Regions from separate parts of the Ancylobacter polymorphus genome, predicted to be linked through region 1. Evidence: riboswitches for the same ligand, from Rfam matches in the RefSeq annotation. Region 1 holds a riboswitch; each other region holds the start of a gene.
What was found. A riboswitch is a leader RNA that binds a small molecule or an ion and turns the genes downstream of it on or off. The one in region 1 is predicted to bind cobalamin.
Positions count from the first base shown of each region.

Region 2: linked by a shared signal. The riboswitch ahead of cobW (cobalamin biosynthesis protein CobW) and the one ahead of K9D25_RS07045 (energy-coupling factor ABC transporter permease) in region 1 are both predicted to bind cobalamin.
Region 3: linked by a shared signal. The riboswitch ahead of K9D25_RS14505 (ABC transporter substrate-binding protein) and the one ahead of K9D25_RS07045 (energy-coupling factor ABC transporter permease) in region 1 are both predicted to bind cobalamin.

Region 1 covers NZ_CP083239.1:1,499,686-1,503,669, reverse strand. Annotated here, with positions in the region: gene K9D25_RS07050 (CaiB/BaiF CoA transferase family protein) at 1-266, opposite strand, end outside; gene K9D25_RS07045 (energy-coupling factor ABC transporter permease) at 356-1,033, opposite strand; cobalamin riboswitch at 1,069-1,301, opposite strand; gene K9D25_RS07040 (Crp/Fnr family transcriptional regulator) at 1,331-2,206, opposite strand; gene K9D25_RS07035 (hypothetical protein) at 2,261-2,743, opposite strand; gene K9D25_RS07030 (sulfite exporter TauE/SafE family protein) at 2,856-3,548, opposite strand; gene K9D25_RS07025 (hypothetical protein) at 3,556-3,984, opposite strand, start outside.
Region 2 covers NZ_CP083239.1:2,572,494-2,576,477, reverse strand. Annotated here, with positions in the region: gene cobN (cobaltochelatase subunit CobN) at 1-715, opposite strand, end outside; gene cobW (cobalamin biosynthesis protein CobW) at 840-1,901, opposite strand; cobalamin riboswitch at 2,015-2,219, opposite strand; gene cobU (bifunctional adenosylcobinamide kinase/adenosylcobinamide-phosphate guanylyltransferase) at 2,369-2,884, shown strand; gene cobO (cob(I)yrinic acid a,c-diamide adenosyltransferase) at 2,881-3,501, shown strand; gene K9D25_RS12140 (NINE protein) at 3,625-3,849, shown strand.
Region 3 covers NZ_CP083239.1:3,073,770-3,077,753, reverse strand. Annotated here, with positions in the region: gene K9D25_RS14510 (FecCD family ABC transporter permease) at 1-568, opposite strand, end outside; gene K9D25_RS14505 (ABC transporter substrate-binding protein) at 565-1,611, opposite strand; cobalamin riboswitch at 1,719-1,939, opposite strand; gene K9D25_RS14500 (uracil-xanthine permease family protein) at 2,223-3,929, shown strand.

The DNA.
Region 1 (3,984 bases):
ACCTCCTGCCCCTCGGGCAGGCGCATATTTATGGCGACGGATTTCTTGTTGCGCGACTGCAGGTACCACCACAACGAGGTGCCCTCATGCAGCTTGCGCCATTTGCGCAGCGGATCGCCCTCGCCCGGCGCCTCGACCTTGATCACCTCGGCGCCGAACTCCGCCATCAGCCGGGCGGCGAAGGGAGCGGCGATCAGATTGCCGAGTTCGATCACCCGGATACCGCTGAGCGGGCCTTCGGTGGGACCGGCTTGCGACGCTTCCATGGTAAGTGCTTCCTCACACGCCGTTTTTTTTCGATCTATCGACGGAAAGGACCAATGCCGGGCGGCTTAGCGCCACCCGGCACGGAGTGTCACGCCGGGTCGTAGAGCCGCCGCTCGAACAGCGGCGTCCCGCGCAGGCCGCTCAGCGCCTTGGCGGCGGCGAGCACCGCGAGATCGACGAGAGGTTCCACAATGATAACAAGCATATAGGCCGCACCGAAGGACGCGATCGACGACGCGTTTTCCACCGTGAAACCGTGGCCGTAGAAGGCCCAGAACGCCACCCAGGCCACGATTCCCGCCTGGTAGGTGGTGGAAAGCGCCAGCGCCTGCCGGTACTTGAGCTCCACATAGGGCGTGTTCGGCGCGACCAGTCGGGTGGACAGTGAGGCCAGTGCGAACAGTGGGACCAGCAGCGTGGTGACGTTCATGCCATATTGCGGCAGGTCGAACGGCGCGAAGAAAACGCCCTGGATCGCCAGCCCCGCCGCCAGCCCGATCGCCGCCGGCGCCACACCGAAGATGAGGAACAGCGTCGAGCCGAGGATGAGATGCACCTCGGAAACGCCCACCGGATGGTGCGGCAGCACCTCGAAAAAGCAGAAGACGAGCGCCGTGGTGGCGAGGCTGCGGATAGCGAGCGAGACGAGGCCGCGCTCGGCCACCGCCTCGGCGGCGAGCTTCAGCGTAAAGGCGCCCGCGCCGGCCGCCGTCACATAGCTGAGCCAGATCTTTCCTTCGGCCACGAGGCCGGGTTCGATATGCATGGTGTTCTCCTGTGCCGTCTCACCCGACGGCGCGCATGGGGTTCCTCCTCCTGGCCGGTCTCCTGACTCGCGGGTCACGGCATGCCTTCCGCCTTCCCGGACGGGCCCGAAGGTCCGTTCCAGTGGCTCGATGGAAGGCCGCTCGCCGCTCACAGTCGCGGGGGCGGTCGGGGCTTCGGGCGCGCCACCTTGCGGCGCCACGCCCTTCCCCGTTCCCGTTTCATCCGCGAGGGCTGGCCTCGCGGACACCATGAGGAATCGATGGGTGCATCGACCCGCGCATAGAACAGCGCGCGCTCACGGCGCGCAAGTCGCGACCTCTCCGGAAGGCGCAGGCCGCGCGGTCCGGCGGCCCGGCCGGCGGGCGTCGGCCGGGTGCCCCGCCGGACGCCCCTTAGCGGCATAGAGCGCCTCCACCTTGCGGGCACCGACGGCGACGCGCGCGAGCGCGGCGGGGTCTTCCAGCACCAGCCCCCCCTCCCGGCCGAAAGCGATCAGCCCCTCTTCGCGCAGGCGGCTCATGCAGCGGCTCACCGTCTCCAGCGTCAGGCCGAGCCAGTCGGCAAGGTCGCCCCGGCCGAGATGCAGGGGAAAGCCGACCGCCGGCCCGCGCGCCGCGCCGGCTGGCGCGAACTGCGCCGCGAGGTCCAGCAGCGCCGCCGCCACGCGCTCGCCGGCGCTCTGCCGGCCGAGCCGCGTGACATGGCCGAGCGCGCGCACCAGCAGCAGTTCCTGGTTCTCCGCCCTCAGCCGGCGGCACAGCTCGGGAGGCGCCGCCACCGGCGCAAGCTCGGTCGGCGCCAGCGTCACCGCCGTCCCCTCCAGCCGCGCGAGCATGGCCGCATCGAGCAAACGGCCGGGACCGAGAATGTCGAGGATCTGCCGCCGCTCGGCATCAAGCTGGCGCATCAGCGCCAGGCAGCCCTTCGCCACACGATAGAGCGGGGTCGTGTCCCCCGCGGCGGGCAGGCCGACGGTGAGGCCCGTCGCCCAGCAAAGCACGGGGCTGGGGGCGAGCGCGGGGCTGCGGTCAAGCGGGCCGGCAGGCAATGGAAGCCGCGCCTCGAAGGCGAACGCCGGCGGCTCTGCCGCTGGAAGGGGACTGAGCGGCGACGCATTGATCGGCAACGGGCCGAGAGGACGGGAGTCGGCGGGAAGGGGGCTCATATACATGGAGGCAATCCGGCAAGGCGCCGGAAGCCCCTCAGACGGGCCGTTCCGGCAGCATTACAGCACTGGCAGGCGCCCGCCTGCCGCGAACAGGGCGGTGAGGCCGGGCGTCGGCGGCCCGCGCGAGGAGAGGCGATAGAGCGGCGTCGGCGTCCCGCGCCGGGCATCGGGCGCGAGCGCCTGCACCAGCCGCCGGTAGAAAGCGCGGACGAACTGATCCTCCGCCGGCCCCGGCAGGGCGGCGATGGCCTGGAGGCGGCAGGCCTCGCAACCCGGGCGATGAACGGCGGTGAGCGGCGTGCCGTCCGCCCCCACCCCGGTGAGACAGAGATCCGGCACCGTGCCGTCCGGCAGCGTGTACTGGGCGAGGTCGATCCCCGGCCCAGCCGGGCTCGCCACCGGCGGGCGGTGCAGGGCAAGCGCCAGCATCAGGGCCAGCGCGCACAGCAGCCGCAGCGCGATGCCGCCGCCGCGCGTGACCGAGGACCGCGCGGGCAGGCCGGCGATCAAGCGGTCAAGGCGAAGGTTCGGCTGTGCCATGGCGGCCCATGCAAGAGCAGGAAGACGCGACGGCACAGGCCCGGCGCGCGGGGCAAAGTCTAGCACCCAGCCATGGCGCCGACAGTGGACAAGTCGTCCTATCGCCGGCGCGTCAGCTCAGGCACAGAGCCTGCCACGCCGCCTCCGGCATCAGCGCGCTCACCGTGGCAAGGATGAGAAGGCCGGTGCCGGCCAGCACCCGCAGGCGCGGCGCCCGCGCGCTATGGCGCAGGCTGGCGACACCGAAGGCGGTGGCGGTGACGGCCGGCAGCGTGCCCAGCCCGAAGCCGGCCATGACCAGCGCCCCGCCCCCGCCGCTGCCGGCGAGCATGGCATAGAACAGCGCGCCATAGACCATGCCGCAGGGCAGCAGCCCCCAGGCGAGACCTGACAGGAAAGGACGCGCCGCGCCCGCCGCACCAGACCCCGGCGCCCCTCGGAGCCACAGGGCGAGGGGGGCGGCGAGCCGGTCCACCGCCGTCAGCGGCGGGGCGAGACCGAGCAGCGACAGGCCGATCCAGCCCAGCGCCACCGATGCCGCCCAGCGCAGCACGAGATGGGCGGCGCTGTGGTCGAACGCACCATAGAAGGCCGAGCCGACCACGCCGAGAAAGCCGCCGGCCGCGACATAGGCAGCGATGCGGCCGGCCTGCGCGACCAGCAGCACGCGGGCGCGGGCGCCCGCGCCGTGCCCCGGCTCGAAGGCGAGCAGCAGGCCGGAGGCGATGCCCCCGCACATTCCGGCACAGTGCAGGCTGGACGCGAGGCCCAGCATCAGGCCGCCGAGAAAGCTGAGATCGACCATTCCCGCTTCAGTGCGCTGCGGCTCCCGCCGTGACGGGTTCCCTCGCGGGAGAAACCGCCGCGATGGAAGAGGCAGCGACGGAAAGGGTGGGAACGGGTGCCGCCGCCTCTTGTGCCGACACGGGCACTGAGGCGGGCCCGTCCTCGGGTTCGCGGCTCGATTCCACCGCCAGCATCATCAGCGCGCAGATCAGCACCGGCACGGCGGCGAGCGCGACATAGAACGCCACCTGAATGCCGCCGAGGACGCAGCCGAGCACGAGGAGCAGCAGGGCATTGACCGCCGTCATCGGCAGATTGCCCGCCGCCAGCAGCCCGCCCAGCAGTTCCCGCAAGGCGTCGATCCGCCGCTGCAGCGCCGCGATGACCGGCAGTTGCGGCGGGTTCAGCCGCCCCAGCGTGCGCTGCCACGCCAGCAGCAGCAGGCTGGCGCCGAT
Region 2 (3,984 bases), 1.1 Mb from region 1:
GGTAGAAGATGATCGGGATGGCGGCGGCAGAAGCCCCCTCACCCCGACCCTCTCCCCGAGGGGGAGAGGGGGAAGAAAACGGCGGTGGGAAGCCGGCCAAAGCCCTCTCCCCGCCGGTGAGAGGGTTGGGTGAGGGGGACGCCCCGCCCCACGCATAAAACCCGGCCAGCGGCAGGTTCTGCGCCGCGGACGGCGGGGGCATCGCCCGCCCCGCATAAGTGGCAAGCAGCCGCAGCAGCGCGGCCATATTGCCCGGCCCGCCGGCGCGGAAATAGCCGAGCAGTGTGGCGAGCTCCGCCTCGCTCAGGGTGGAGGCCTCGGCAAGGCGGGGATCGTCGCGGTCCTCGCCCGGCAGCACGGCGAGGTGAAAGCCCCGTGCCCGCGCCTCGGCGCTGAGCCGGTCGACGCCGTAGCGCCACCAGTCGAGCCCGCCGAGCAGCCGCACCACCACGATGCGGGCATGGATCGCCACCTTGTCGATCCAGAGGTCGACCGACATCGGGTGGCGCAGATCGCGCAGATTGGCGAGGCGCAGGCTCGGCAGGTCCTCGCCCCGCTCTTCCTCCCGCGCCTGCGCCCGCGCCATGGCGGTGGCGAGCGCGCCGAGATCGCTGTCGGCAAAGGACACCACCACCACCTCGCCCGGCGTCTGGCCGAGATCGACCGGCTCGACGAGATCGTCGAGGCTGGAGGAGCTGGTGGCGAGAATGTGCATGGGAAGGCGGGTCTCCTGAAATCGTCATCCCGGCCGACACGCAGCGCCGGGCCGGGATCGGTTGCCGTTCATTCCGGCCGGCGATCCCGGATCGGCCTCGCGGCCGTCCGGGATGACGGAAGGCTCACGCCGCCACGCGCTCCCCGGCGAGGATCGCCTCCACCTTGGCGCGGTCGAGGCCCTTCAGCCCGATGGCGACGAGGCGCCCGGTGCGCTCAGCTTCGCCCCAGGGGCGGTCGAAATGATGCGCCACGCGCGGGCCGACCGCCTGCACCAGCAACCGCATCGACTTGCCGGCGACGGGCAAAAACCCCTTCACCCGCAGCACGTCGGCCTCCTCCGCCGCCCGCTCCACCCGTGCCGCGAACTCGGCCGGGTCGGTGATTTCAGGCACCGCGACGACGAAACTGTCGAAATCGTCGTGGTCGTGGTCGAGCTCGTCATCGTGATGCGTCTTGCGGTTCTCGATGTCGTTCTCGGTGCCGATGCCGAGGCCCATCAGGATCGCCGGGTCGATCCGCCCCTCGGTCACGCTCACCACCCGCACGCCCTTGGGCAGTTCGGCGTCGAGCGCGGCGCGGGCCTTGGCCTGGCCGGCATCATCGATCAGGTCGGCCTTGGTCAGGATGACGAGATCGGCGCAGGCGATCTGGTCGTCGAACACTTCCTCGATCGGGTCGTCATGGTCGAGGCTGTCATCGGCGGCGCGCTGAGCGGCGAGCGCGTCGTGGTCATGCGCCACGCGGCCGGAGGCCAGCGCCTCGCCATCCACCACCGCCACCACGCCGTCCACCGTCACCCGGCTCTTGATCGCCGGCCAGTGGAAGGCCTGCACCAGGGGCTTGGGCAGAGCGAGGCCGGAGGTCTCGATCAGGATGTGATCGACCTTCGGCTCCCGCGCGAGAATGGCGTCGAGCGCCGGCACGAAATCATCCGCCACGGTGCAGCAGATGCAGCCATTGGCGAGTTCGACGATGTTCTCTTCCGGGCAGGTGTCGATGCCGCAGCCTTTGAGGATGTCGCCGTCGATGCCGACATCGCCGAATTCGTTGACGATCACCGCCAGCCTCTTGCCGCGCGCATGCTCCAGCACATGGCGGATCAGCGTCGTTTTCCCCGAGCCGAGAAAGCCGGTGACGATGGTGCAGGGGACACGATCAAGGGCGGTGCGGGAATCGGTAGTCATGCGGCATCTCCACGGGCGACGGATTCGTGGGATGCGTCGGTCGCGGGGAGGAATCCCCGCGCGAAGCCGCGCCGTGGCGCGTCTCTGCCTGTCTGCCGGGCACCCCGCCGGCACGCACGACCGGACCGCCGGCAGGTCTCCTGGCTCGCGGGTCGCCGCCTCGTCGCCGCCTTCCCGGAGAGGTCTCCAGTGGCTTCCGGCTGAGGCTCGCCGCTTACAGTTGCGGGGGCAGCCGCGGAATTGGGGCCCGAGAGCCCCGCACCGCATTCCCTCTTCGTCCCTCCCTCGCGGGAGGAAACCGTCGGTCGCGGCCACTAAAGGAGGCTTGGCCGGCAAAGTCAAACCGCAGGCCCCGGCCCCCGGCGGTTGCCCGCCCCCGCGCCGCCGCTATAGTCCGCCGCTCGCCCGCCGCCGCCCCATTGGGAGCCGATGACGATGCCGCCCCGCTTTGCCCCGGTCTGCCTGCCATGGCGCTGACGCTCGTTCTCGGCGGCGCGCGTTCGGGCAAGAGCGCCTATGCCGAAGGCCTCGTCACCGCCCTGCCGCCGCCCTGGTGCTACCTCGCCACCGCGCAGGCCTTCGACGACGAGATGGCCGCGCGCATTGGCGAGCACCGCGCCCGCCGCGCGGAAGGCTGGGAGACGCGGGACGCCCCGCACGACCTCGCCGCCGCGCTCAAGGCGCTGCCGCCCGGCCGGCCGGTGCTGGTCGATTGCCTCACCCTCTGGCTTTCCAACCGGCTGCTGGCGGAAGCTGACCTTGCCACGGAGTCCGCCGCGCTGGTGGAAGCGCTCGCCGCCCATGACGGGCCGATTGTGGCCGTCTCCAACGAGGTCGGCCTCTCCATCGTGCCGGACAATGCGCTGGCCCGCCGGTTCCGCGACGCGCAGGGACGGCTCAACCAGATGGTCGCCGCCCGCGCGGAGCGCGTGGTGTTCACCGTCGCCGGCCTGCCGCTTTACGTGAAAGGAAGCGCCGCATGAGCGAGATTTCCCCCGAGGAGGCCGCCCGCCACCGCGCCAAGATGGAAAAGCGCAAGGCGGTGCAGGACGCGGAAGTGGCGGAAAAGACCGTCGAAAAGGGCCTGCTGCTCGTCCATACTGGCCCCGGCAAGGGCAAGTCCACCGCCGCCTTCGGCCTAGCGCTGCGCACGCTCGGCCAGCCGGACGGATTGAGGGTCGGCGTCGTCCAGTTCATCAAGGGCGCGTGGGATTCCGGCGAGCGCCGGGCGCTGGAGAGCTTCGGCGCGCGGGTGGAATGGCATTCCATGGGCGAGGGCTTCACCTGGGAGACGCAGGACCTCGCCCGCGACATCGCGTCCGCCCGCCGCGCCTGGGACAAGGCGCGCGAGATGATGGACGACCCCGCCTTCGGGCTGATCATTCTGGACGAGCTGAACATCGCCCTGCGCTACGATTATCTCCCCCTGCCCGAGGTGGTGGCCGCGCTCAGCGACCGGCGCGCGGGGCTGCACATCGTCGTCACCGGCCGCAACGCCAAGCCGGAGCTGATCGAGGCGGCGGACCTCGTCACCGAGATGGGGCTCGTCAAGCACCATTTCAAAGCCGGGGTGAAGGCGCAGAAGGGCATCGAATTCTGATGCGCGACCGATCGAAATCGGCACGCGGGCCGTGGCGGCGATCTCGCAATTGCGCAACGGCATTCCTATGTGAAAGCCGACGCCGGCTGTTGCGGCGTGGTTCTTTCATGGAGAAACGCTTCGATGCGTTCCACCCCCATCGCCTATCTGTTCTGGTGCTTCGGCCTGATCGGCGTGTGCGGCATCCAGCGCTTCTATACCGGCCGCTACTGGACCGGCGCCCTGTGGCTGTTGACGGTCGGCCTGCTCGGCATCGGCCAGATCATCGACCTGTTCCTCATCCCCGGCATGGTGCGCGAGGCCAATCTGGAGCGCCGCGTCGACTATCTCGAAGCAAGGCGCGGCTGAGGCCGGCCGCCCCCTCATCCCCGGGCTCGCCCCGGGGATCCACCACCTGTGCGAGCCTTCCTGTTGCGGGCCGTCCTGCCCTCTCCCCGTCGGGGAGAGGTGGCCCGCGCAGCGGGCCGGTGAGAGGGCTCCCGG
Region 3 (3,984 bases), 1.6 Mb from region 1:
CCCGCGCCTGTTCGGCGCTCGCCATCGTCGTGACAATGGTGGCGGTCGCCGCGTTGAACAGCTGCGAGCCGGCGACGCCGGCGAGAATCACCCGGTCGCTGGCCCCGCCCGCCCCGGCGGCGAGCAGGCCGACCAGCACCAGCGCCGCCACCGAGCCGAGAAACGCCCCGCCGGACAGGCCGAGCGTCGCCCCGCCAAAGCCGAGGATCATCACACACACCGCGCCCGTGGAAGCGCCGGCGGAGACGCCGAGAATATAGGGTTCCGCCAGCGGGTTGCGCAGCAGCGCCTGCAGGATCGCGCCGGAAAGCGCCAGCGCGCCGCCGCACAAGGCCGCCATCAGCGCCCGGCTGAGCCGGTACTCGAAGATAACCCCCTGCTGGATGGCGCTGACAGGGTAGCCGAGATCGAACAGCCCGTTGCCGAGCGCGCGGAAGGCGACGCCAAGCGGAATCGGCATCTCGCCGACCGTCACCGCCAGCGCGATGGCGACGACGAGCGCGGCGAGGGAGAGGCCGGCGAGGGCAAACCGCGCCGGCCAGTTCGGCCCGATGGCGATGTGGCTCAATGGACCAGACCGAAGCCCTGCACCGCCGCTGCGATGGCCTCCAGGCCGTCCACCGTGTCGAGCCCCGGCCGTGTGGCCGCGACATCGACGATGACGATGCGCCCGTTCTTCACGGCGGAGAGCTGGCTCGCCACCGGGTCGGTCTTGAGGAAGGCGAGCTTGGCGTCGATATCGTCGGCGGGAAAGCGGCGGCGGTCCATCTTCACCAGCACCAGCACGTCGGGGTCGTTGGCGGCGATGGTTTCCCAGCCGACCAGCGGCCATTCCTCCTCGGTGGTGATGATGTTTCGGGCGCCGAGCTGTTCCATCACATAGGCCGGCACGCCGTTCTTTCCGGCAAGGAAGGCGTCGCCCTTGATCTCCTTGCTGGAGAACCACAGCGCCATGGACATATCCCGGCCCTTCAGCGCTGCGACCTTGCGTGCGGCGGCTTCCTCGCGCGCCTTCAGCCGGGCGACCAGTGCCTCGGCGCGGTCCGACACGTCGAAGATGGCGCCATATTCGCGGATGTTCCGGTAGAGCAGCTCGGTCGAATACATCTGCGTCCGCACCCCGTCGCCGGCGCCGCTATTGTCCTTGCCGACGCAGTCGGTGGGCGAAACATAGACCGGCACCTTCACCCCGTCGAAGCGCTCGCGCTTGGCGACGATGCCATTGGGCCCGATGTGCCACTCATACATCGCGACCACGAGGTCCGGCTCCTGCCCGACCACCGCCTCGAAGCTCGGATCATTGTCGGCGAGCCGCTTCACTCCTTCATTCACGGCCGCATAAGGCTTGGCCACGGGGCCGAACCACAGCGCGCTGGCCACCACGCGGTCGCCGAGGCCGAGCGCATAGAGGATTTCCGTCTGCGCCTGGCCGATGCTCACCACGCGCTTGGGCGCGTGGTCGATCACCACCTTGGAGCCGCAATTCTCAAGGGTGAGCGGATAGGTCGTGCCGGCAAGGGCCTGCGTCATGCCCGCGCCGGCGAGCAGGCCAAGCGCCACGGCGAGGCCATGGGCCGAGCGACGGAAAAGATGAGAGGTCGTGTTGAGCATTGTCACCGCTTCCTGAACAGGAAGACGGGAAGCGTAAAGGGCACCGCCCAGGCGGGAGCGATTCGCACGCCCGCCGGGAAGGCAACCTTCGGAGCACCCCGCCCGAAAGATTGTGTGCGATCAGGGCAGGTCTCCTGGCTCGCGGGTCGACGCTGGCTCCGCCCGGCCTTCCCAGCGCCCGGCCGAAACCGGAACGCCAGTGGACGATGGGCAGAGGGCTCGCCGCTTACAGTTGCGGGGGCAGCCTCGGCTTTGGCGCGGGGCGCCTCACCGAATTCCCTCTTAGCTTCGGGCGGGTGCCCGAAGAACCGTGATCGACCGCGACCGTAAACGCTTCGCCCCCGCCGTCAAGCGTGCCGGTTCGCCCGAGCCCTTCGCCCGGCTTGCGCCAGCGCAGAATGAATTTGATACATTGTATCACTTACGACGACAAGGCCCGCACCCGCCGGCACGCGCCGAAAGTTGGCGATGGTCGACCTTGCCCGGCCCTCGGCGAAATATCATAGTCGCACCAGCAGATTCCCCTGCCGTCGGCAGCGTCGGGCGGAAGCCTCGATCCCGCATCCGGACGGGCGCCGCCCTGGCCCCGCCATGTCTTCCAAGGGCCCGCAATGCCGCGCAAGCCGACAAACATCATCTACTCGGCCAATGAGAAGCCGCCCGTCGGCACGGTGCTCATCCTCGGGGTCCAGCACGCCACGCTCGCGCTGCTGTTCATCGTCTATCCGCTCGTCGCCGCCGCCGAGGCGGGGCTGTCCTTCGACGATACCCAGCTTTTCATCACCAGTTGCATCATCTTCATGGGGCTCGCCACGCTGCTGGAATGCCTGCCCAAGCCCGGCGCGGGCATGTTGCTGGTGCAGATTCCGAACATGGCGCACATGCCGCTGGCGGTGCAGTCGCTCGCCGCCGGCGGACCGGCGCTTTATGCCGGCATGAGCCTCGTCGCCGCCATCTCGCAGCTCACCCTGTCGCGATTCATGCGCGCGCTGAGGGCGGTGTTCCCGCCGGAAGTGTGCGGCGTCGCCGTCACCATGCTGGGCGTCGCCCTCGCCGATCCGGCGCTGCGGCGGGTGTTCGGCATCTCCGGCGAGATCACGCCCGATCTCGATCTGCGCTATGCCCTCGTCAGCTCGGTGACGCTCGTCATCATTGTCGGCCTCGCCATCTTCTCGCGCGGCATGCTGCGGCTGTTCGCGGTGGCGATCGGCGCGGCGATCGGCTGGATTCTGGCGGCCTATCTCGGCGTCGCGCCGGAGCCCAATGCCAGCTTCGCCACCCTGCCCTATATCGACCTGCCGCATCTGGGCTGGCCGGGCATCAGCTTCTTCTCCTGGGCGCTGATCCCGGCGGCGATCATCACCGGCGTGCTGTCCGCCGTGGACATGGTCGGCACCGTGGTGTCGATGCAGCGGATGGACGATGCCGACTGGCGCCGCGCCGATCTCGACCAGGCCGGCCGCGCCATTCAGGCCAACTGCCTCGGCGATATCGGCACCGCCATTACCGGCGGTTTCGCCAGCGCCTCCTCCTCGGCCGCCGTCGGCGTCGCCTTCGCCACGGGCACGACGGCGTGGCGGGTGGGTGCCGTTTCCGGCATCCTCATCATCCTCGCCGCCTTCTCGCCCCGCCTCATCGGCGTGCTGACCATCATCCCCTCCCCGGTCATCGGCGCCATCCTCATCTATGCCGCCGCCTTCCTCACCGTGGCGGGCATGGAACTCATCCTGTCCCGCCGCCTCAGCGACCGGCGCATCTTCACCGTCGGCCTCGCCATCCTCACCGGCCTCGCCGTGGCGATCCTGCCCGGGCTCGTCGGCCTCACCCCGGAATGGGCTCAGCCGATCCTCGAATCGCCGCTCTCCATCTCCACCGCCGTCGCCATCGTGCTGAACCTGGTCTTCCGCATCGGCATCCGCCAGGAAGCCTCGCGCGAGGTGACGACGGCCGACAACCCCTTCACCGTCGCCACCGAATTCCTCGAACATCAGGGCGACCTGTGGGGCGCGCGGCGCGACGTGATCTCCATGGCGATCCCCGTCGTGGCGGAAGGGGTGGAGATGCTGCTCGACACCGGAGTCGCCCCGGGCAAGCTGGAAGTGCGGGCGCATTTCGACGAGGAGAATTTCGACGTGGCGCTGCTCTATGAGGGCGAGCCGATCACCATTCCCGACCATCGCCCCTCGCCCGAGGACCTTCTGGGCGACGCCCACGCCGTCGCCCGCTTCGTCGGCTACATGCTGAGCAAGCGGGCCGACAGGCTGGTGCTCGGCACGGACGGCAGCCGGCAGAAACTGACCCTGCGCTTCGAGCACTGACCGCATCGCCGGCGACCCAGCCCGGCGCTTGCACGGTTTTGGCTTTGTCGATAAT